4 regions of the Cupriavidus sp. 01L415 genome follow, and region 1 is predicted to be linked to each of the others. Evidence: predicted binding sites of a transcription regulator. Region 1 holds the regulator's gene; each other region holds the start of a gene.
What was found. The regulator sigma-54, encoded in region 1, starts transcription at its own class of promoters, with help from an activator protein. The targets are predictions, from matches to a motif close to TGGCANGNAANCTGCTTT.
Positions count from the first base shown of each region.

Region 2: a site for sigma-54 is predicted at 3,349-3,366, ahead of urtA (urea ABC transporter substrate-binding protein). Genes of this name have one in related genera too.
Region 3: a site for sigma-54 is predicted at 2,756-2,773, ahead of AC1DOX_RS04105 (circularly permuted type 2 ATP-grasp protein). Genes of this name have one in related genera too.
Region 4: a site for sigma-54 is predicted at 3,375-3,392, ahead of AC1DOX_RS15535 (pilin). Genes of this name have one in related genera too.

Region 1 is NZ_JBFTSP010000001.1:66,456-71,730, reverse strand. Features, by position in the region: gene hprK (HPr(Ser) kinase/phosphatase) at 1-317, opposite strand, end outside; gene AC1DOX_RS00285 (PTS sugar transporter subunit IIA) at 402-857, opposite strand; gene hpf (ribosome hibernation-promoting factor, HPF/YfiA family) at 1,349-1,702, opposite strand; gene AC1DOX_RS00275 (RNA polymerase factor sigma-54) at 1,753-3,237, opposite strand; gene lptB (LPS export ABC transporter ATP-binding protein) at 3,361-4,152, opposite strand; gene lptA (lipopolysaccharide transport periplasmic protein LptA) at 4,197-4,841, opposite strand; gene lptC (LPS export ABC transporter periplasmic protein LptC) at 4,916-5,275, opposite strand, start outside.
Region 2 is NZ_JBFTSP010000001.1:999,190-1,004,464, forward strand. Features, by position in the region: gene urtC (urea ABC transporter permease subunit UrtC) at 1-230, opposite strand, end outside; gene urtB (urea ABC transporter permease subunit UrtB) at 232-1,878, opposite strand; gene urtA (urea ABC transporter substrate-binding protein) at 2,038-3,294, opposite strand; gene cyoD (cytochrome o ubiquinol oxidase subunit IV) at 3,659-4,009, opposite strand; gene cyoC (cytochrome o ubiquinol oxidase subunit III) at 4,010-4,654, opposite strand; gene cyoB (cytochrome o ubiquinol oxidase subunit I) at 4,660-5,275, opposite strand, start outside.
Region 3 is NZ_JBFTSP010000001.1:888,678-893,952, reverse strand. Features, by position in the region: gene edd (phosphogluconate dehydratase) at 152-2,041, shown strand; gene AC1DOX_RS04110 (gluconokinase) at 2,188-2,706, shown strand; gene AC1DOX_RS04105 (circularly permuted type 2 ATP-grasp protein) at 2,942-4,417, shown strand; gene AC1DOX_RS04100 (alpha-E domain-containing protein) at 4,454-5,275, shown strand, end outside.
Region 4 is NZ_JBFTSP010000008.1:133,930-139,204, forward strand. Features, by position in the region: gene sucD (succinate--CoA ligase subunit alpha) at 1-399, shown strand, start outside; gene AC1DOX_RS15520 (TerC family protein) at 714-1,409, shown strand; gene AC1DOX_RS15525 (pilin) at 1,880-2,398, shown strand; gene AC1DOX_RS15530 (pilin) at 2,739-3,170, shown strand; gene AC1DOX_RS15535 (pilin) at 3,463-3,951, shown strand; gene AC1DOX_RS15540 (PglL family O-oligosaccharyltransferase) at 4,056-5,275, shown strand, end outside.

The DNA.
Region 1 (5,275 bases):
AAGTCCGGCGGGGGCTCCATGCCATCGGCCACGACCAGGAACGGCGGCTCCAGCAGGATCAGTTCGCCCATCTGCCGCTTGCGCGGTTCGTCATCGAGCCGCTGGTAGTACAGGATCTCGGGCTTGCCGAGCACCTGGATCCGGTTCGGGTGGATGAGGTTCAGGTGGCCCACCAAATCGGCTGCGGATGTGGCTTCACGGGCGAATTCGACATCGAAGGCACGATCGGCTCCTTCGAGACCGGCGACCCACGAGAGTTTGATATCGGCTGCGTTGTCGTCGAAGATCGACTGCGAGGTGACGCCGGTGAGTTCCATGCGGGATGACTTTCGGGACTTGCTTTGCGCGTCAGACGGCGGTGGCCGCGATGCGCGAGGCGATGGGGCGGGCAATCACGGGGATCAGGGGTGCCACTGGGTCAGTAACTGGTGAACAGCTTCCGGGGTCGGCAACGTAGCCAGCCCTTCGCGCATGTCGCGGTCCGACAGCAGTTGCGCAATCTCCGAGAGGATTTCCAGATGTTGCTGCGTGGCCTGTTCCGGCACGAGCAGGAAGATCAGAAGCGAGACGGGCTTGCCATCGGGGGATTCGAACGGAATCGGCTCGGCCAGGCGCATGAAGCCGGCCAGCGGCTGCTTGAGGCCCTTGATGCGGCCGTGCGGAATGGCGACCCCGGCTCCAAGGCCGGTCGAGCCGAGCGATTCCCGGGCAAACAGGTTATCCGTCACGGTGGCACGCGCCACGCCATGGTTGTTCTCGAATAAGAGCCCGGCTTGCTCGAACACCCGCTTCTTGCTGGTGACGGTGACGTCGAGGTGGATGTTGCCGGGTGGCAGCAATTTGGCCAAACGATTCATGGGCGATGCACGAGAAGTCAGGTTAGCGGGCCGGGGCGCATTGGCCGTCCCGCCGCGTGGGGGCAATTCAGGATATCGAGTGCTTTGTCAGGACGCTCGCATTGGAGCGTCCGGCCATTATAGAGCAGGGTCACACCGCACTTGTGCGATGCAACGCCGGTTCTGCGGGTGGTGCCGCAAGAATTCCGGCCGGCTTGCCCACCCGTTGCCGCCGCCCGCCACGCATGGTCTCTTGCCGTGCGATATGTCGGTCCGGTGCGCCGGGGCCGTTCTGCCTTGTTTGTATGGCGCAGCATACACTGAGCGGGACGCGTTGCGAACACCCTGGACCCTTTGGCCGTGGCGCCAAGGTAACGAATGAAACAAGTGGAATCCGGAGTGCCGGTGGCGACACAAATCCGCGCGTCCATCAAAAAAGCCGCGCTGATTGCGCGGCTTGATCTCTTCTTTTCAGTCCTCTTCAAGGCAACCCGAATGGGATGCCGGCAAGGCTATTGCTGCTGTAGTTGCGCTTCAGCCATCTGGTACTTGACTGCTTCGCGATCGTGGCCTTGTACGCGGTCCTTGTAGCGGATCACTTGCCGGTCGAGCTTGTCGACCAGAGCGTCGATCGCCGCATACAGGTCTTCATGATGTGCTTCAACGAAGATGTCCTTGCCCTTGAGATGCAGATTGATTTCCGCGTACTGACGCCGGTCCTTTTCCTTATGGTTATCCACCGATAGCAGCACACTAACGCCAATGACTTGATCGAAATGCCTGACGATACGCTCCAGTTTCGTTTCCACATACTCACGCAGCGGCGGCGTGATGTCGAGGTGGTGTCCACTGATCTTGAAGTTCATAGCGCTTCTCCTTCTGAAAGAGCCGCACCAGGCAGGCGGTTGCGGCTCGGCTACAAAGTCTTGCGGAGATTGACTGCTGGGATCTTGAGCGCTTCGCGGTATTTGGCCACCGTGCGGCGTGCAACCACAAAGCCTTGCTCGCCAAGCAGTTCGGCGATCCGGCTGTCGGAAAGAGGATTCCTGGGGTCTTCGGCTCCTATCAGTTGCTTGATCAGCGCGCGGATTGCCGTGGATGAGGCCGCGCCGCCCGTCTCCGTGGAGACGTGGCTGCCAAAGAAGTACTTCAGTTCGAAAGTACCCATTGGCGTGGCCATGTATTTATTCGTCGTGACCCGGGAAATGGTTGACTCATGTAAACCCAGTGTATCGGCAATCTCCCTCAAAACCAAGGGGCGCATCGCGATTTCGCCGTGCGTGAAAAAGTTCTTTTGACGCTCCACAATCGCCTGCGCCACGCGCAGGATCGTGTCGAATCGCTGCTGGATGTTCTTGATGAGCCACCGCGCCTCCTGCAGTTTTTGTTGCAGCCCAGCAGTGCCCGATTCCCCTTTTGCACCGCGCAAAATCTGCGCATACATGTCGTTGATGCGCAGGCGTGGCATGACGTCGGGATTGAGCTGCGCGATCCATCCACCACCAGTCTTGCGCACGAACACATCGGGCACGACAAAGTCCGCTTCCGGGCGGCTGTATGCATGACCGGGGTAGGGCGCGAGCGAGCGAATCAGATCGTGCGCTGCCTTCAATGCTATTTCGTCCACCTGCAGCGCTTTCTTGAGTCGCGTGTAGTCACGGACGGCCAGCAGTTCCAGATGATGGTTGACGATGGACAGCGCCAGTTCACGCTGCGGATGCTGCAGTCGGCGCAATTGCAGGGCCAGGCATTCCGCGGCATTGCGCGCGCCCACGCCGGGCGGGTCGAAGCTCTGCAGCAGCGTCAGTATCGCGTGGACTTCGTCGATCTCGAACTCCAGTTCCTCGGGGAGTTCGGTGCAGATTTCCTCGAGCGACGCGCTCAGGTAGCCGTCGTCGTCCAGCGATTCGATCAGGAAGATGGCCAGGCCCTTGTCGCGCGTCGAAATCTTGAGCGGCGCAAGCTGTTCCATCAGGTATTCGCGCAGCGTCGGTTCGGCATCGCGCAACTGCATCGGCGTCTTTTCGTCCTCGTCGCCCTGGGGGCGGCGGGCAAAGTCATCGAGGCTCCAGTCGTTGCCGTAGTCCTCGCCGGAGTTGTCGCTATAGTTGTCTTCGTCGCCACCGGACGCGCCTTCCGCGCGGTCCTCGCCGTTGCCACCCTGCTGCTCGGCAGGGGCCGGCGCGGGCGCGCTCTGGAGGTTGACAGAGCCGTCCGCGGCCACGCGCAGCGGGCTCTCGATCCAGTCGTTTTCGCGTTCCAGCAGAGGGTTCTCGGTCAGCGCCTGCTCCACTTCCTGCTGCAGTTCCAGCGTCGAGAGTTGCAACAGCCGGATGGACTGCTGCAGCTGCGGAGTCAGGGCAAGGTGCTGGGAGAGGCGAAGCTGAAGCGACGGTTTCATAGCGACCTATTCTATGCGCATCTTTCCGTTGTTGGAACGGAAATTGCTATCGCCTATCGCTTTTGCTTCGTGATCGCCAACCACTGTCGGCGAGCGGTCCGCGCGGGGTGCGCGGCCGGGGCATCACATGCGGAAATTCTCGCCCAGGTACACGCGCCGCACGGACTCGTTGGCGATGATTTCCTCGGGCATGCCGGCGGCCAGCACGGTGCCTTCGCTGATGATGTACGCGTGGTCGCAGATCCCCAGCGTCTCCCGCACGTTGTGGTCCGTGATCAGCACGCCGATGTTGCGCGCCTTGAGGAAGCTGACGATGCGCTGGATTTCGCCCACGGCAATCGGGTCCACGCCGGCGAACGGCTCGTCCAGCAGGATGAAGCGCGGCGACGAGGCCAGCGCGCGCGCGATTTCCACCCGGCGACGCTCGCCGCCGGACAGCGACAGCGCCGGGTTGTTGCGCAGGTGGGCAATCTGCAAGTCGTCCAGCAGCGCATCCAGGCGGCGGTCCAGCTCCGCCTTGGATAGCGGCTTGCCGTTTTCCACCTGCAGCTCCAGCACGGCGCGGATGTTTTCCTCGACGTTGAGCTTGCGGAAGACCGACGCCTCCTGCGGCAGGTATGACAGGCCCATGCGCGCGCGCTCATGGATCGCCAGGCCGCTGATGTGCTGGTCGTCCAGCACGATGTCGCCTTCGTCCAGCGCCACCAGGCCCACGATCATGTAGAACGATGTGGTCTTGCCCGCGCCGTTGGGGCCCAGCAGGCCGACCACCTCGCCGCTCTTCACGTCCAGCGAGACGTCCTTGACCACGGTGCGCGAGCCGTAGCGCTTCTTCAGGTGGCGCACGACGAGGGTGCTGCTGTCGGTGCGGACGGCGGAAGCGTCGGGGGTGGCGAGCGTGGCGGTATCGTTCATCTCAGGCAATCATGCAGTGCGTGACGCTGCGGGCAGCGTGTCGTTCAGGGCTTGGCGGGCGCGGGCGCCGGCTTCAGTTCGAGGGGCGGGGCGGCAGGGCCGCTGGCCTGGTCCGCACGCGGCGACAGCACGGCGCGCACGCGGCCGGACGGATTGCCGGTGGACGTATTGTTGTCGCCGCCGGTGGCCGTATACAGCTCGTTGCGGCTGTCGTAGGTGATGACGGCCCCGCGGATCTCGTCGATGATCTTCGCGCCGGTGCCGGCCACGCGCGCCGCGCGGGCATGGCCGATCAGCTTGTTGATCTCGGCCTTGCCGTCGTATTCGATGCGGTCGCCCCAGCCGTCGATGTACTCGTCCACGCCATCGCGCTTCTGGCGGATATAGGCCTGCCGGCCCGGCTTGGCGGTGGCCACGGCGTACTGGTAGCCCTCGGGGTCGGTGCGGATCTCGGCCGCATCGGACTTCAGCACCATCGTGCCCTTGGTCAGCACCACGTTGCCAGTCAGCGTGTAGATCTGCTTGACGTCGTCGTAGCTGGCATTGTTGGCCTCCAGCACCAGCGGCTTGTCCTTGTCCGCGCGTTCGGCAAGGACCGGCTGGGCCAGGGTCATGCCGAGCGCGGCGGTTGCCGCCAGCAGGGCGGGCGCGATGCGGCGACAGGACAATGTCGTCAGGGATGAAGTCATGTTTGGCTAGCGGTGAGAAAGGGACGGCGATCAGGTCGGCACCTGACGGCGCTCTGGCATCGTCGCGGCGATGATTAGGGTGTCTTGGCCTGCCCTGACGGCGGATTCATGATGATCGTGCCGCGGACGTTGCCCAGCAATTGTACTTCGCGGGTGACGTTGTTGAAGATCAGGCCGTTGGCGGTCATCACCGACGGGCCGCGATGCAGTTCCACCGCCTTGTCGGTCTTGACGATATCGTCATTGACCAGCAACTGGAAATATTGAGAAGCGGCAGTCATGCGCGGGTCCTTGGACGGGTCCGGGCCGGCCTGCCGCACGACGAATGCATTGCCGTACAGGTCGATGATGGAGCCCTCGGCATTCATCACCCCGCGGTCGGAGTTGGCGGTGACGGGCGGGCGATCGGGCTGGTAGGCGCGCATGGCCGGACG
Region 2 (5,275 bases), 930 kb from region 1:
GCCGCCAGCGCAAAGCACATGATCTTGCCGACCAGCGTCAGCACGTACGCCGACAAATGCAGCGGATGGCCTTCGGGAATCCACAGCGCGCAGACCGGCACGCCGATGGCGATGACCACCGTCAGCACCACCAGCGCCAGCCATGTGCGGCGCGAGAACAGCGGCTGCCGCTCCGGCACCGACAGCCTGAACGGCGCACCCTTGGCCGATTTCGATTGAAAACTGCTCATCTCATGCCTCCGCGCTGCGCCCTTTGAGCGCGAAAAGTCCCTGCGGGCGCTTCTGGATGAAGAGCACGATCAGCACCAGCACAAAGATTTTGGCGAGCACCGCGCCGTAGAACGGCTCGATGAACTTGTTGATGATGCCGAGGCCGAACGCGCCGACGATGGTGCCCGCCAGCTGGCCCACGCCGCCCAGCACCACCACCATGAACGAGTCGATGATGTACGCCTGGCCGAGGTCCGGGCCCACATTGCCGATCTGCGACAGTGCGCAGCCGCCCAGCCCCGCAATGCCCGCGCCGAACGCGAAGGCGTAGCTGTCCACCTTCCACGTGCGCACGCCCACGCAGGCCGCCATGGTGCGGTTCTGCGTGGTGGCGCGCACGAACAGGCCCAGGCGCGTGCGGTTGAGCACGGCCCACGCCACGGCCACCACGGCCAGCGCGAACAGGATGATGACAATGCGGTTGTACGGGATCACCAGCCCGGCCATCGCCGCCACGCCGCCGCTCATCCACGCCGGATTGGCCACTTCGACATTCTGCGCGCCGAAGATCGTGCGCACCGCCTGCATCAGCAGCAGGCTGATACCGAATGTCGCCAGCAGCGTTTCCAGCGGACGCCCATACAGGTGCCGCAGGACGATGCGTTCCAGCGCGAAGCCGACGATACCGGCCGCCAGGAACGAGGCCGGCAGCGCGGCCAGCAGGTACCAGTCGAATGCGTTGGGCGCGTAGGCGCGGAACAGCGTCTGCACCACATACGTGGCATAGGCGCCGATCATCAGGAATTCGCCGTGCGCCATGTTGATGACGCCGATCAGGCCATAGGTGATGGCCAGACCCAGTGCGGCCAGCAGCAGCACGCTGCCCAGGCTCAGCCCGGCGAACAGGTTGCCCAGCAGCTCGGCGCGGCGCTGGTCGCCCCGCATCGCGTCAATGGCTTGCTGTGCGGCGGCGCGGACGTCGGCATCGGACTCCCGGAACTTGCCCGCTTCATCGCGCTCCAGCAGCGGCATCAGCTTCTGGCGGCTCTGCGGATTGCTGTCGTGGCCGAGGATGTGGATGGCTTCGAGCCGCGCGTCGTGCGTGGCCTCGGTGCCCTGCGCCAGCACAGTGTTGGCCCAGATCACGTCGAGCCGCGCGCGCAGGCCGGCGTCGGCCTCCGCCTTGCGCGCGGCTTCCACGGCATCGCGCGAGGCATTTTCGGGTTGCTCGAACAGCGTGCCGATGGCCTGGGTACGCACGGCGATGTCCGGCGATTGCAGCTGCAGGCTGCTCGCGGCGCTGTCGACGATGGCCCGCAGGCTGTTGTTCAGGGTCAGCGGCTCGAGCTCGTCCGCCTTGACGGTCACGGGCTTGCCAGTGATCGCGTCGACGGTCTTGTCGCCTTCCTGGCGCACCATGCCCACGGACGGCGCGTATTGCAGCGCGTCGTCCTGCAGCGCCTTCAGGATCGGGCCGGATTGCTCGGCGGGCGCCTGGGTGAGCGCGGTCAGCGCGGCGGTCTTGGCGTCGAAATCGTCTTCCGCCAATGGCTTGAGATCGGCCTGCGTGAGCGACGTGGCGGCCCACAGCGGCGCGGCGGCCAGCAGCAATGCGGCCAGCATGACACGCAGCCATGGCACGGCGGACAAGGGTAAGGATCGGTACATAGGGCTGGCAGGAGTCGATGGCGCGATGGGTCGCGTCTTGTTGGCTTCGGCAAGTTGGCTGCCGATCGTCCGCGCCCCTCCCCCGCACGCGGGAGAGAGGCCGGTGAATGAAGCAAGGGCCGGCTTTGCCAGCCCCCGGCGCCCAGTGGGCGCGCCGTCTTACATCACCTTGTCAGGCTTGCCCTCGTTGCCCGCGATGAACGGGCTCCACGGCTGGGCACGCACGGGCTTCGGCGTCTTCCACACCACCGAGAACTGGCCGTCAGCCTTCACTTCGCCGATCATCACCGGCTTGTAGAGGTGATGGTTCTCGCCCATCGTCAGGGTGAAGCCGTCCGGCGACTTGAAGGTCTGGCCGTACATCGCGGCGCGAACCTTGTCGGTATCCGTCGTGCCGGCCTTCTTCACGGCTTGCGCCCACATGTGGATGCCGACGTAGGTGGCTTCCATCGGATCGTTGGTCACGCGCTTGTCGCCGCCGGGCAGGTTGTTGGCCTTGACCCATGCCGCCCATTGCTTCTTGAACGCGTCGTTTTCCGGGCTCTTCACCGACATGAAGTAGTTCCAGGCGGCCAGGTGGCCCACCAGCGGCTTGGTGTCGATGCCGCGCAGTTCTTCCTCACCCACGGAGAACGCCACCACCGGCACGTCCTTGGCCTTCAGGCCGGCGTTGCCCAGTTCCTTGTAGAACGGCACGTTGGAGTCGCCGTTGATCGTCGAGATCACGGCCGTCTTGCCACCCTGCGAGAACTTCTTGATGTTCGCGACGATGGTCTGGTAGTCGCTGTGGCCAAACGGGGTGTAGACCTCTTCGATGTCCTTGTCGGCCACGCCCTTGCTCTTCAGGAACGCGCGCAGGATCTTGTTGGTGGTACGCGGATAGACGTAGTCCGTGCCCAGGAGGTAGAAGCGCTTGGCGCCGCCGCCTTCCTTGCTCATCAGGTATTCCACGGCCGGGATGGCCTGCTGGTTCGGCGCCGCACCGGTGTAGAAGACGTTCTTGGACATTTCCTCGCCTTCATACTGCACCGGGTAGAACAGCAGCGAGTTCAGTTCCTCGTAGACCGGCAGCACCGACTTGCGCGACACGGACGTCCAGCAACCGAACGTGACGGCCACCTTGTCCTGCGTGACCAGCTGGCGGGCCTTCTCGGCGAACAGCGGCCAGTTGGAAGCGGGGTCCACGACGACGGGCACGAGCTTGCGGCCCAGGACGCCACCGCTCTTGTTGATTTCGTCGATCGTCATCAGCGCCACGTCCTTGAGCGAGGTCTCAGAGATGGCCATCGTGCCGGACAGCGAATGCAGGATGCCGATCTTGATCGGTTCCTTGGACTGCGCCATCGCCAGCGGGCTGGTACCGATCATCGCCGCGGCGGCTACCGCCGACAGCTTCAGCATGTCACGTCGTTTCATTGCAGCTCCCAGTTTGTCGTGTGTGATTAGGGACTACGCACCCCGGGTGATGCTTCTGCAACTAGCGTGCCATGGGCATGCATTGGCTGCCGGCACTCGCGCGCAAGGCGCAGGGCGGCTGGCAAGTGACAAACGGGAATGGGAGGGACGCGCGCGCACCATGGTGGTGCCGGCACTTGCCGGGCGGCCACGCACCGGCATCGTGCATCGGCGCAAATGAGTGCAGGCCGGCGGAGGCGGCGCGCCGGGACGGCCGTCCGGAGGGCGCCAGGCCGGCGCCCGGTGCCGCGCCGCAGTGCATCACGCACCGCGGGCAATAAAAAACGGGACCCGAGGGTCCCGTTCTTCCGATGTCAGGAGACGCTTACTTCGTCATCACCGGCATCATGTTGGCGTTCATGTTGTGCATGATCCAGAGCGAACCGGCCAGCACGATGAACAGGATCAGCAGGGTGAACAGGAACGCCATGACGTTCGAGCGCTGCCCCTTCGATCCATCCATATGCAGGAAGTACTTCAGATGCACGACGATCTGCACCACGGCCATGCCGAGGATGATCCAGAGCATCGTGCCGCGGTCCATGGTGCCGTCCATCACGATCTTGAACGGGATCACGGTCAGGATCACGGCCAGGATGAAGCCGATCACATAGGACTTGACGCTGCTGTGGCCGTGCGACTCGCCGTGAGCGGCCGTTGCGTGTTGCTGTGCCATTTACATTGCCCCCATCAGGTAGACCACAGTGAACACGCCGATCCAGACCACGTCCAGGAAGTGCCAGAACAGGCTGAGGCAGTTCAGGCGCTTGACCATGACCGGGGTCATGCCCTTCTTGTTCAGCTGCCACATCAGGACCAGCATCCACACCATGCCGCTCGCCACGTGCAGGCCGTGAGTGCCCACCAGCGTGAAGAACGACGACAGGAACGCGCTGCGGCTCGGGCCGGCGCCTTCGTGGATCAGGTGGGCGAACTCGTTCAGTTCCATCCCCATGAACGCGGCGCCCAGCAGGAACGTCACGGCGAGCCAGAACAGCACGCGACCCTTCTGCCGGTTCTGCAGCGAGATCATCGCGAAACCGTACGTGATGGACGAGAACAGCAGGATGAACGTCTCGACCAGCACGTAGTTGAGCTCGAACAGCTCCTTGCCCGACGGGCCGCCCGCCACTTCGCCGCGCAGGACGGCGTAGGCGGCGAACAGGCACGCGAACAAGATGCAGTCGCTCATCAGGTACAGCCAGAAACCAAAAATGGTGTTCTCGCTGGTGTCGTGATGCGCGTGGTCGTGCGCCTCGTCATGCGAGTGCGCGTGCGCGGGGGCTTGCGCCCCAAAACGATCAAGGACTTCAGTCGACATGGTCATCAGGCCTGCGAAGCAATGCGCTGCAGTTGGCGCGTTTCGATCTGCTCGACCTGGGCGGCCGGCACGTAGTAGTCGATATGGTCGTCGTTGGCGCGGAAGATGAACGACACCACCATGCCAACCAGGCCCACGGCGGCAAGCCACCAGATGTGCCAGACCAGGGCAAAGCCGAGCACCAGGCTGAAGGCGCCAATGTAGAAGCCGGCTGCGGTGTTCTTCGGCATGTGGATCTGCTCGAAGCCATCCGTGCGGACCTTCTCGCCACGGGCCTTCATGTCGGCAAACGCGTCCAGGTCACGCACCACCGGGGTGTGCGCGAAGTTGTAGAACGCGGGCGGCGAAGACGTGGCCCATTCCAGCGTGCGGCCACCCCACGGGTCGCCGGTCACGTCGGCCAGCTTCTCGCGGTTGCGGATCGACACGACGATCTGCAGCACCTGGAACACGATGCCCATGGCGATGAACACGACACCGACCACGGCGAGGTGCAGGAACGGGGTCCAGGCCGGGTTGTCCGTGTGGTTCAGGCGACGGGTCATGCCCATCAGGCCCAGCACGTACAGCGGCATGAACGCGAAGTAGAAACCAACCAGCCAGCACCAGAAGGCGCACTTG
Region 3 (5,275 bases), 820 kb from region 1:
TACCTAGGACTTTCCCGAATTTGCGGGCGCTACGTCATATTTTCGGGGAAACGAACTTCCGGCGTCGCTTGGGCCGTGGATATAATGTAGAAAATCTACAGATCGGGTGGCTGTTCTTGCCGCCCGGCGCCCCACCAGGAACATAGCCGCCATGTCCCAAGCCGTTCACGCCGAGGTATCTGCCGTTACGCAACGCATCATCGAACGCAGCCGTGCCAGCCGCGCCGCCTATCTCGCCCGGTGCGAGCGGGCGCAGCAGGAACTCGGGCCGCTGCGCGGGATGTCCTGTGCCAACCTGGCGCACGGTTACGCCGCGTTGCCCGCCGACGACAAGCTCAAGCTGCGCGTCGAGCATGCCCCGAACCTCGGCATCGTCACCGCCTACAACGACATGCTGTCGGCGCACCAGCCGTACGAGCGCTACCCTGCCGTGATCCGCGAGGCCGCGCGCGCCGTGGGTGGCGTGGCGCAGGTGGCGGGCGGCGTGCCGGCTATGTGCGATGGCATCACGCAGGGCAATGCGGGCATGGAGTTGTCGCTGTTTTCGCGCGACGCCATCGCCATGGGCACCGCGGTTGCGCTGTCGCACAACACGTTCGACGCAGCCCTGATGCTTGGCGTCTGCGACAAGATCGTGCCGGGCCTGCTGATGGGCGCGCTGCAGTTCGGGCATCTGCCGATCGTGTTCGTGCCGGCCGGTCCGATGGCTTCGGGCCTGTCGAACAAGGAAAAGGCGCGCGTGCGCCAGCTCTATGCCACGGGCCAGGTGGGCCGCGACGCGCTGCTGGAAGCCGAGTGCGCCGCCTATCACGGTGCTGGCACCTGCACGTTCTACGGCACCGCCAACAGCAACCAGTTCCTGATGGAAATCATGGGCCTGCACCTGCCGGGCTCGGCTTTCGTGCATCCGGACAGCGGCCTGCGCGATGCGCTGACGGTGGCGGCGGCTCAGCGTGCGCTGGCGCTGATCGCACGTGGCAAAGAGTACACGCCGCTCGCCAGGATCGTCGACGAGCGCGCCGTCGTCAACGCGATGGTCGGCCTGCTCTCCACGGGCGGTTCCACCAACCACACGATCCACTTGGTGGCCATGGCCCGCTCGGCTGGCATCGTCATCGACTGGAATGATTTCGACCGCCTGTCCGCCGTGACGCCGTTGCTGGCGCGCGTCTACCCGAATGGCTCGGCTGACGTGAACCACTTCCACGCCGCTGGTGGCGTGGCCTACGTCATTGGCCAATTGCTTGAGGCCGGCCTGCTGCACGAGGATGTGCAGACGGTCGCCGGTCCGGGCCTGGCGCGCTATACGGAGGAGCCGGTGATGACCGACGGCGCCCTGCGCTGGCGCGCCGGCCCGACCACGAGTGGCGATACCGCCGTGCTGGCCCCGGCATCCGCACCGTTCTCGGCGGAAGGCGGCCTGCGGCTGATGGCCGGCAATCTCGGGCGCGGCATGATCAAGGTTTCGGCCGTGGCGGACGAACACCGCGTAGTGGAAGCCCCGGCACGCGTCTTCGATTCCCAGGAAGCGCTGCAGGCGGCCTTTGAGGGTGGCGAGCTGGATCGCGACGTCATTGCGGTAGTGCGTTTCCAGGGGCCGAATGCCAATGGCATGCCGGAGCTGCACCGCCTGACGCCCGCGCTGGGCGCGCTCCAGGACGCGGGCCACAAGGTGGCGCTGGTGACCGACGGCCGTATGTCGGGCGCGTCCGGCAAGGTGCCGGCCGTGATTCACGTCGGCCCCGAAGCGCTGGCCGGCGGCCCGCTCGCGCGGGTGCGCGATGGCGACGTGATCCGTGTGGATGCCGTCGCCGGCACGCTGGAATGGCTTGGCGATGCGGCGGCACAGGCCGAGTTTGCCGCGCGCACACCGGTCGCGGCGCCGGTCGATGACTTCTCGCGCTTCAGCATGGGCCGTGGGCTGTTCGGCCTGTTCCGGCGACATGCCCGCATTGCGGAGGAGGGCGGCAGCGCCATGGACCTGTCCGAGGCCGATGCTGCAGTGCCCGCTGTCCAAACAGCAGGACAAGTCGCACAATAGCCGGGCGCTCAGTCCCGTTTTCCGATTTCTCGTATTCCCTTGGGGCGCGGATGTTGCCCCAAGGGCACCTTCGCGCCACTTTCCGTGCGCTCGAAGGCTACCGACAAGGATGGCACCACCATCCGACCATGATCGACGGAGCAGACATGATCTATATCCTGATGGGCGTTTCCGGCAGCGGCAAGAGCACGGTGGGCGAGATGCTGGCCGGCCGCCTGCATTGTGGCTTCCACGATGCCGATGCCTTCCACAGCGACGCCAACAAGGCGAAGATGCAAGCCGGCATTCCCCTGACTGACGAGGATCGCTGGCCGTGGCTGAGTGCCATGCGCGCGGCCATCGACGCCGCCCGTGCCGAGGGACGGACCCATGTGTTCACCTGTTCGGCGCTGCGCCAGGCCTACCGGGACCGCCTGACGCCGCCCGACGGCGGTGTGACCTTCGTCTTCATGAAGGGCGACGCGGCGACGATCGGCGGCCGGCTGTCGGCGCGCACCGACCATTTCTTCAACCCGGCGCTGCTGCAGAGCCAGTTCGAAACGCTGGAGGAACCGCAGGACGCGTTGGTGCTGGACATCCGCCGTACCCCCGAGGCGCTGGTGCAAGACATCCTGGACGAATGCCCGCCGGCATCCACGGACTGCGCTGACAAGCCGTCGCGCTGATCGCCGCCCCCCGGATTGCAGCACCCCGGCCAGGCGGCGAGGCATCGCCTGGCAAACATCTTGCTAGAACCGTTTCACGTGCCGGCGCACGCGCATCCCTTGCGGGTTTTGCCGGTACGGATATGCTGAAAGAGCCAACTCGACAGGCATCGATAAACGGGCAGCCGGCCCGCCGGTGAAGGGAAACCGGGAGGCGGCAGGCGGCAGGCGCCCATTTCACGAAGGAGCGGCCATCATGGCGGCGCGGTTTTTCGACGAGATGCTGGAAGGGCGAGACGACGGAGTGGTGGCGGCCATCGAGGCCGGGCACGCACTGCCATCAGGGGCGGTCCGGGCCCACTACCGGAGTTTTTCGGAATGGCTGGGCCGACAGTCCGTCGCGACGATGGACAACAAGCGCGCGGAGGCGGACCTGATCTTCCGGCGCGTGGGCATCACCTTCGCCGTCTATGGCGACAAGGACGAGTCCAACAGCGGCACGGAGCGGACCATTCCGTTCGACGTGATTCCGCGCATCTTTCCGGCCAGCGAATGGGCGACGCTCGAACGCGGCTTGCGGCAGCGCGTGGCGGCGCTGAACCGCTTCATCCATGACATTTACCACGGCCAGGACATCATCCGCGCCGGCGTGATCCCGCCAGACCAGATCTACAACAATGCCCAGTACCGGCCGGAGATGCTCGGCGTCGACGTGCCGCGCGACATCTACGCCCACGTGGCGGGCATCGACGTGGTGCGCGCGGGCGAGGGCGAGTTCTACGTGCTGGAGGACAACCTGCGTGTGCCGTCCGGGGTGTCGTACATGCTGGAAAACCGCAAGATGATGATGCGGCTGTTCCCGGATCTGTTCGCCCGCAATCGTGTGGCGCCGGTCGCGCACTATCCCGACCTGCTGCTGGACATGCTGCGCAGCGTGTCGCCGCAGAATATCTCCGACCCTACCGTGGTGGTGCTGACGCCGGGCATGTACAACTCCGCGTACTTCGAGCACGCCTTCCTGGCGCAGCAGATGGGCGTGGAGCTGGTGGAGGGCAGCGACCTCTTCGTCGAGGACGACCACCTCTACATGCGCACCACGCAAGGTCCGCAACGCATCGACGTGATCTACCGGCGCGTGGATGACGACTTCCTGGACCCGCTGGCGTTCCGGCCCGATTCCTCGCTGGGCGCGGCCGGGCTGCTGTCCGTCTACCGGGCGGGCAACGTGACGATCAGCAATGCCATCGGCACGGGCGTGGCGGATGACAAGTCGATCTATCCATACGTGCCGGACATGATTCGCTTCTACCTGGGCGAGGAGGCCATTCTCTCGAACGTGCCGACCTACATGTGCCGGCGCCCCGACGACCTGCAGTACGTGCTGGACCACATGGAAGACCTGGTGGTCAAGGAAACCCACGGCGCCGGCGGCTACGGCATGCTCGTGGGGCCGGCGGCCACGCGCGCCGAGATCGACCAGTTCCGCGAGGTGGTGAAGTCGCGCCCCGAGCAGTACATCGCGCAGCCCACGCTGGCGTTGTCCACGTGCCCGACCTATGTGGAATCCGGCATCGCGCCGCGCCACATCGACCTGCGGCCTTTCGTGCTGTCGGGCAAGGAGGTGCGCATGGTGCCGGGCGGCCTGACCCGCGTGGCGCTGCGTGAAGGGTCCCTGGTCGTGAACTCCTCGCAAGGGGGCGGCACCAAGGACACCTGGGTGCTGGAACGCTGAGTCGACTGTGAACGCTGATCGCCGGGAGAAACCATCATGCTGAGCCGTACCGCCGACCACCTGTTCTGGATGGCACGCTACACCGAGCGCGCGGAAAACACCGCGCGCATGCTCGACGTCAACTACCAGACCTCGCTGCTGCCGCAGTCCGCCGAGGTGGCGGAGCAGGGCTGGTGGGCGATGCTCGATATTTCCGAACTGACGCAGGCCTTCGACAACAAGTACGGGCTGCTGCACCGTGACGATGTGATCGACTTCATGGTGCGGGACATGACCAACCCGTCGTCGATCATGAGCTGCCTGCGCGCGGCGCGCGAAAACGCCCGCGCGGTGCGGGGCTCGCTGACGACCGAGGTCTGGGAGACGCTGAACACCACCTGGCTGGATGTGCAGCGCATCATCGCCGATGGCGAACTGCACGAGGACCCGTCGCGTTTCTTCGAGTGGGTCAAGTTCCGCTCGCACCTGGCGCGTGGCGTGCAGTTCGGCACCATGCTCAAGGACGACTCGTTCCACTTCATGCGCCTGGGCACGTTCCTGGAGCGTGCGGACAATACCGCGCGGATCCTCGACGTGAAGTTCCAGGCGTCGGGCAGCGATGACAGCGACCCCAACCGCGAGCAGAACGACTTCTACCACTGGGCGGCCGTCCTGCGTTCCGTGTCGGGATTCGAGGTCTATCGCAAGATCTACCGCGCCGTGATCACGCCCCAGCGCGTGGCGGAGCTGCTGATCCTGCGGCCGGACATGCCGCGATCCCTGGTCTCCAGCCTTGACGAGGTGGTGGCGATCCTGGCGCTGGTCGCCAACCAGCAGTCGTCGGAGACCGAGCGCCAGGCTGGTAAACTCCACGCCGAC
Region 4 (5,275 bases), on a different contig from region 1:
CTGACGTACGAAGCCGTGGGCCAGCTGACGGCGCTGGGCCTGGGCCAGTCGTCGGCAGTCGGCATTGGTGGCGACCCCATCAACGGCCTGAAGCACATCGACGTGATGAAGATGTTCAACGACGATCCGGATACGGACGCCGTGGTAATGATCGGTGAAATCGGCGGTCCGGACGAAGCCAACGCGGCTTACTGGATCAAGGAAAACATGAAGAAGCCGGTGGTTGGCTTCATCGCCGGCGTGACGGCGCCTCCGGGCAAGCGCATGGGCCACGCTGGAGCGCTGATCTCGGGCGGTGCCGATACCGCCCAGGCCAAGCTGGAAATCATGGAAGCCTGCGGTATCACGGTTACCAAGAACCCGTCGGAAATGGCCCGTCTGTTGAAGGCCATGCTGTAAGTAGTGCTGCATACGCCGCGGCGTGAGTGTGCCCTGATCGGCATACAGCACGCCACGGCGGCTGTACCCGCGGCGAGCGGCCTTCTCTGGCGCGAATCGCCGCAATCTCGTTGCCCCCGTCCGTGTGCGGGGGCATCGTCATTCTGGTGACGCGCCCCTTAGGGTATGTCCCAAGGCGTTGGACAGGGAGATTGAAACCGAATCGAAAGGTTCGTACGATAAATCTTCATGTCTGGAAATTCAGACATCCAAAAGCCCGCAGTGGTGAGCACCGCAGGCCTGAAACATCACCTAGAAATTCGAGGAGTCTTGCCGTGGAATTGTTGTCCAGCAGCGCATTCTGGATCGCGCTGGGATCGATCATCCTGACCAATATCGTCCTGTCGGGCGACAACGCGGTCGTGATCGCCCTTGCATCGCGCAACCTGCCCCCTGCCCAGCAGAAGAAAGCCATTTTCTGGGGCAGCGCCGCCGCCATCATCATGCGGGTGGTGCTGACCGTAGCAGCCGTCAAGCTGCTGACCCTGCCTTACCTCAAGATCGTGGGCGCCTTGCTGCTCGTCTACATCGGCGTGCAATTGCTGACCGGCGACGACGACGAGGAAGGCCATGACGCCAAGGAAAACATCTGGGCGGCCATCCGTACCATCCTGATTGCCGACCTGGTGATGTCGCTGGACAACGTGGTGGCCGTCGCCGCCGCCGCCCAGAAGGGCCCCGAGGGTAGCCAACTGATGCTGCTGGTCCTGGGCCTGGGCCTGTCGATTCCGCTGATCGTGTTCGGCAGCACCATCCTGCTGAAGGTCATGGAGCGCTTCCCGATCATCATCGTGCTGGGTGCTGCGCTGCTGGGCTATCTGGCCGGCGAAATGTTGGTGAGCGATCCTGTGGATGCCGAGTGGTTCCAGGTGCATGTGCCGCATGCCCATCTGGTGTTTGGCGTTGTGGGCGCCGTGCTGGTGGTGCTGGTCGGCAAGATGTTGTCGCGACGTACCGCACAGACGGCCTGAACGGTCCCGCCAGGGATCTGCGATAGCCGGATTGCAAGCGGCGGGCAGGTTTTTCAGAACCTGCTGGTTGCGAGAAGATTGTCTGCATCAAGAGCATCAGGAAGGGCGGCCGCTTGGCCGCCCTTTTTTCGTCCGTAGCATTGCCGCAACAGTCGCCCTGGCGCGGCCACGCAACGGATTCCTGCCGTTTTCCAAGCAATTCCGACAAGCCGATCGGAATTGTCCGAGGTCAATCGCGACCTCGTGCCTGCATTCCGATGATGACCCCCGTGCCTGCGATCTCTCGTCGCGCGGCACGCATTGCTTCCATCTCAATGAATGAAGGGGTCCATATGCAAACCAGACATCAAACCAACGGCGAGCCTTGCGGGCCGTCCTGTGGCGCATCCTGCGAGTCGTCGTGCTCGCCGGATTTCGAGTCGGCTTCGGGGTCATCTGACAGGGATCGCCGGCCGTCCTGCCGCCGATCCATCTGCCAGCCTTCGTGCCGGGCGCCTCTCGCAGGGACGGCTCCCGTCTCCGCCAAAGCGCACGGCTTTACGCTAATCGAGCTGATGATCGTGGTGGCGATCATCGGCATCCTGGCCGGCATCGCGATTCCGCAGTACCAGGACTACGTGGCGCGGTCGCAGTTCTCGGAGGGGCTCAGTCTGGCTTCCGGGCAGAAGCCGATGGTCACTGAATCGTTCTCGCATTCGGGCAACTGCCCGGATAACGCGAGCGCAGCGGCCGAAGGTATTCCTGTGTCGACCGCCATCAACGGCAGCTACATCAAGAGCGTGGTCGTGGGCGGCACGGCGTGGGCCGAGGGGGGCCGCACGATCACGGCCAACTTCAAGGACAGCGGCATCGCCAAGGGTCTGGTCGGCCGGACCCTGAAGCTGACGATGGGCAATGCGGACAAGGGCTCAGTCACGTGGCGCTGCCAGTCGTCCGCCGACAGGAAGTACTTGCCGAAAGCCTGTGAGCAACTTGGGGCGGCAGGCTAGCCCCGCGGGCGTGATGACCGAAGCGTAGTGGGGCGGACCGGAAAACTCTGGTCCGCTTCCGCGAAGGTTCCGAGGAGCCGGAAAACGTCGGAATTTCGGGCGATTTACCCCGAATTGCGCCAAATTTTGGCGGGTTGCGCGGCATCAAATTTGGAGTGGAACACGGCCCCGATGATGCCCCCTTGCTTGGCGACCACAGTGTCTTTGCTGGGCGCCGCAGCATCCATTTCCAATATCGATTCAAGGGGGTCATATGCAACGCAAACATCGCTGCCCGTCGTCCGACCGGGTTTCGCTCCACCGGATATCCCGCAGGGATGGCTTTACGTTGATCGAACTGATGATTGTGGTGGCGATCATCGGCATTCTGGCGGGTATCGCGATTCCGCAATATCAGGACTACGTGGCGCGCGCGCAGTTTTCGGAAGCGTTGAGCCTGGCGTCAGGGCAGAAGATTGCCGTCACCGAGGTGTATGCCAATTCGGGCATCTGCCCCCCTAGCAATGCAGGCGCTGGCTCCTGCATTCCGGCGAGCGGCGAAATTACCGGTAACTATGTCGCCAGCGTGGTGACGGGTGGGGTGTCCAACGATCGTGGCGGCTGCACCATTACGACCAACTTCAGATCGACAGGCATCGCGAAGGGCCTGATCAATCAGAATGTGGTGCTCACCATGGTCAATGCTGACAAGGGGTCTGTGGGCTGGAATTGCACGTCGTCGGCGTTGGCCAAGTATCTGCCTCAGTCTTGCGGGTACGCCAAAAAGAGCTAAGGCAACGGCAAGGTACAAACCAGCTACAAAAAAGCGCCCGATTGGGCGCTTTTTTGTTGGCCGCAAGAGAGGAGGCCCTCAATGCAACAAACTGACGAACTTCGCCACACCTAAGTGACAATTTCTGCCCTACGACCCCCGGCAATTGCGTAATTGCTGGCAAAAATTGTCATGTCCCGACGAGATTTACGGCCATCTTGTGCCTGGCACGCTCCCTGCTTTAGGGGTAATGCATCACATGCTACAAGATGTTTCTTTCTGTAACGAAAATCTCATCGAGGGGTCAATCCTTATGCAACGGGTACAACAAATCAAGAAAATGGGCCGTCAAGTCCAAAAGGGCTTCACGCTGATCGAACTGATGATCGTGGTCGCGATCATCGGTATCCTGGCAGCTATCGCCATTCCGCAGTATCAAGATTACGTGGCCAAGTCGCAGGTGGCACGTGCTGTGGGCGAAATCTCGGCATACAAGACGGCCTTTGAAGACCGCATCAACCAGGGCTCGACCAGCATCACCAACGCCGAACTGGGCTTTGTGGCATCGAACCTGTACGCCGATCCCGCTACGCCTACTGCCGTCGCTGCTGGTGGCGTGGTCAGCTATACCGCCACCTTGACGAGCAACGCCGGTGCGAACCCGCCCAAGAACGCCACCGCGGCAGTCGCAGGTGCGACCATTAACATCGCCCGTGACGCGGCCGGTACGTGGACTTGCACGGTCAACGGCGCAGCGAATGCCGCCTGGAAGGCCAGCTACAAGCCTGCCGGCTGCCTGTAATTTAGCCTGAGCGTTTTGTGAAGAGGCCCTGAACTTTCCGCAGGGCCTTTTTCTTTGCATGTGCTCCACGCTATGATGGCGCCTTTGTCCCACTTCCTGCGTGCATGCCGCCATCCAGGGTCTCGCTCCCGGCGACGGCGATTGTCGTAGCCTTCACTCTCCCGCTGCTGGTCTCGAAGCACACGCTTCCCCTCGCCACCTTCTATGGCGAATGGACTGCTGGTATGCTCGGCGCGGCGCTTGTCCTTCTCCTCGCTTTCCACCGATCCGCGCCACCATCCGATAGCTCACGCTTCCTCCCGTGGATCGCGCTCCTGCCGTTGTGGCTGATTGCCACGACGATCCTGCAGGCGGCCACCGGCATGGAAGACGTCTCCGGCAGCCGCTTTACCACCCAGATCGTCCTGGCCCTCGGCGCCGCCATGATGTTCGCCGCATGGCGGACCGGGCAGGGTCTCTCCACCGATGAGCGCGTCGATGTTGTCGACGCCCTGGCGATTGCCTTCGTCGTCGCCGGCCTGTTGGGCACGCTCGCGCAATGGATCCAGGTTTTCCACATGGAAGACCAAGCGTTCGGGTTGGTGTCAGCCTACTTCTACGACGACAACCGGCGGCTCTGGGGCAATTTGAATCAGCCCAACCATCAGGCAACGGTGCAAGGGCTGGCGCTGGCGGCCAGCGTCTGGCTGGCGTCGCGCGGCCGGCTGCGATTTCCGGCATGGCTGACCGCCGCGTTACTGCTGGAGTCGGGCATCGTGCTGTCGGGCTCGCGCACGGGACTGGTCCATGTTGGATTGGCAGCGATCTATACGTTGATCGCTGCCTTCATGGCTCGGAATGCGTCACGCGGCGCCAGGTCGATGCACAGCACGATGCAGCGCGCGCCCGCGCTGATCGTAGCGGCAGTGGTGATGGTGGTCGGTATCGTCTTCCTCCAGCCGGCGATCAAGGCTGCCGGGCAGGCCTTCGATTGGCATTTGTTCGATACCGTCGCGCAACTGAAGGCGGGTGATCAGGTCTCGGCGCGCGGCGCGCTCTGGGCCCATGCGCTGGCGATGTTCCGCACGCATCCCTTGCTCGGCGTCGGCTATGGAGAATTTGGCTGGGCCCAGTTCCAGCAGATGTCGCAACTGCGCGTGACGACGGAGATGTCGCTCCACTCACACAACGCCATCCTCGATCTGCTGGCCAAGACTGGCGTAGTGGGGGCAGGGGGTGTCGCGCTGGTGCTGGCAGGGTGGTTCTGGCGCGTCGCCCGTGCGCGACTCTGGCATGCCACCCATGCGGATCGCGCGCAAACAGTGCTCGTGCTGGTCTGGCTGGC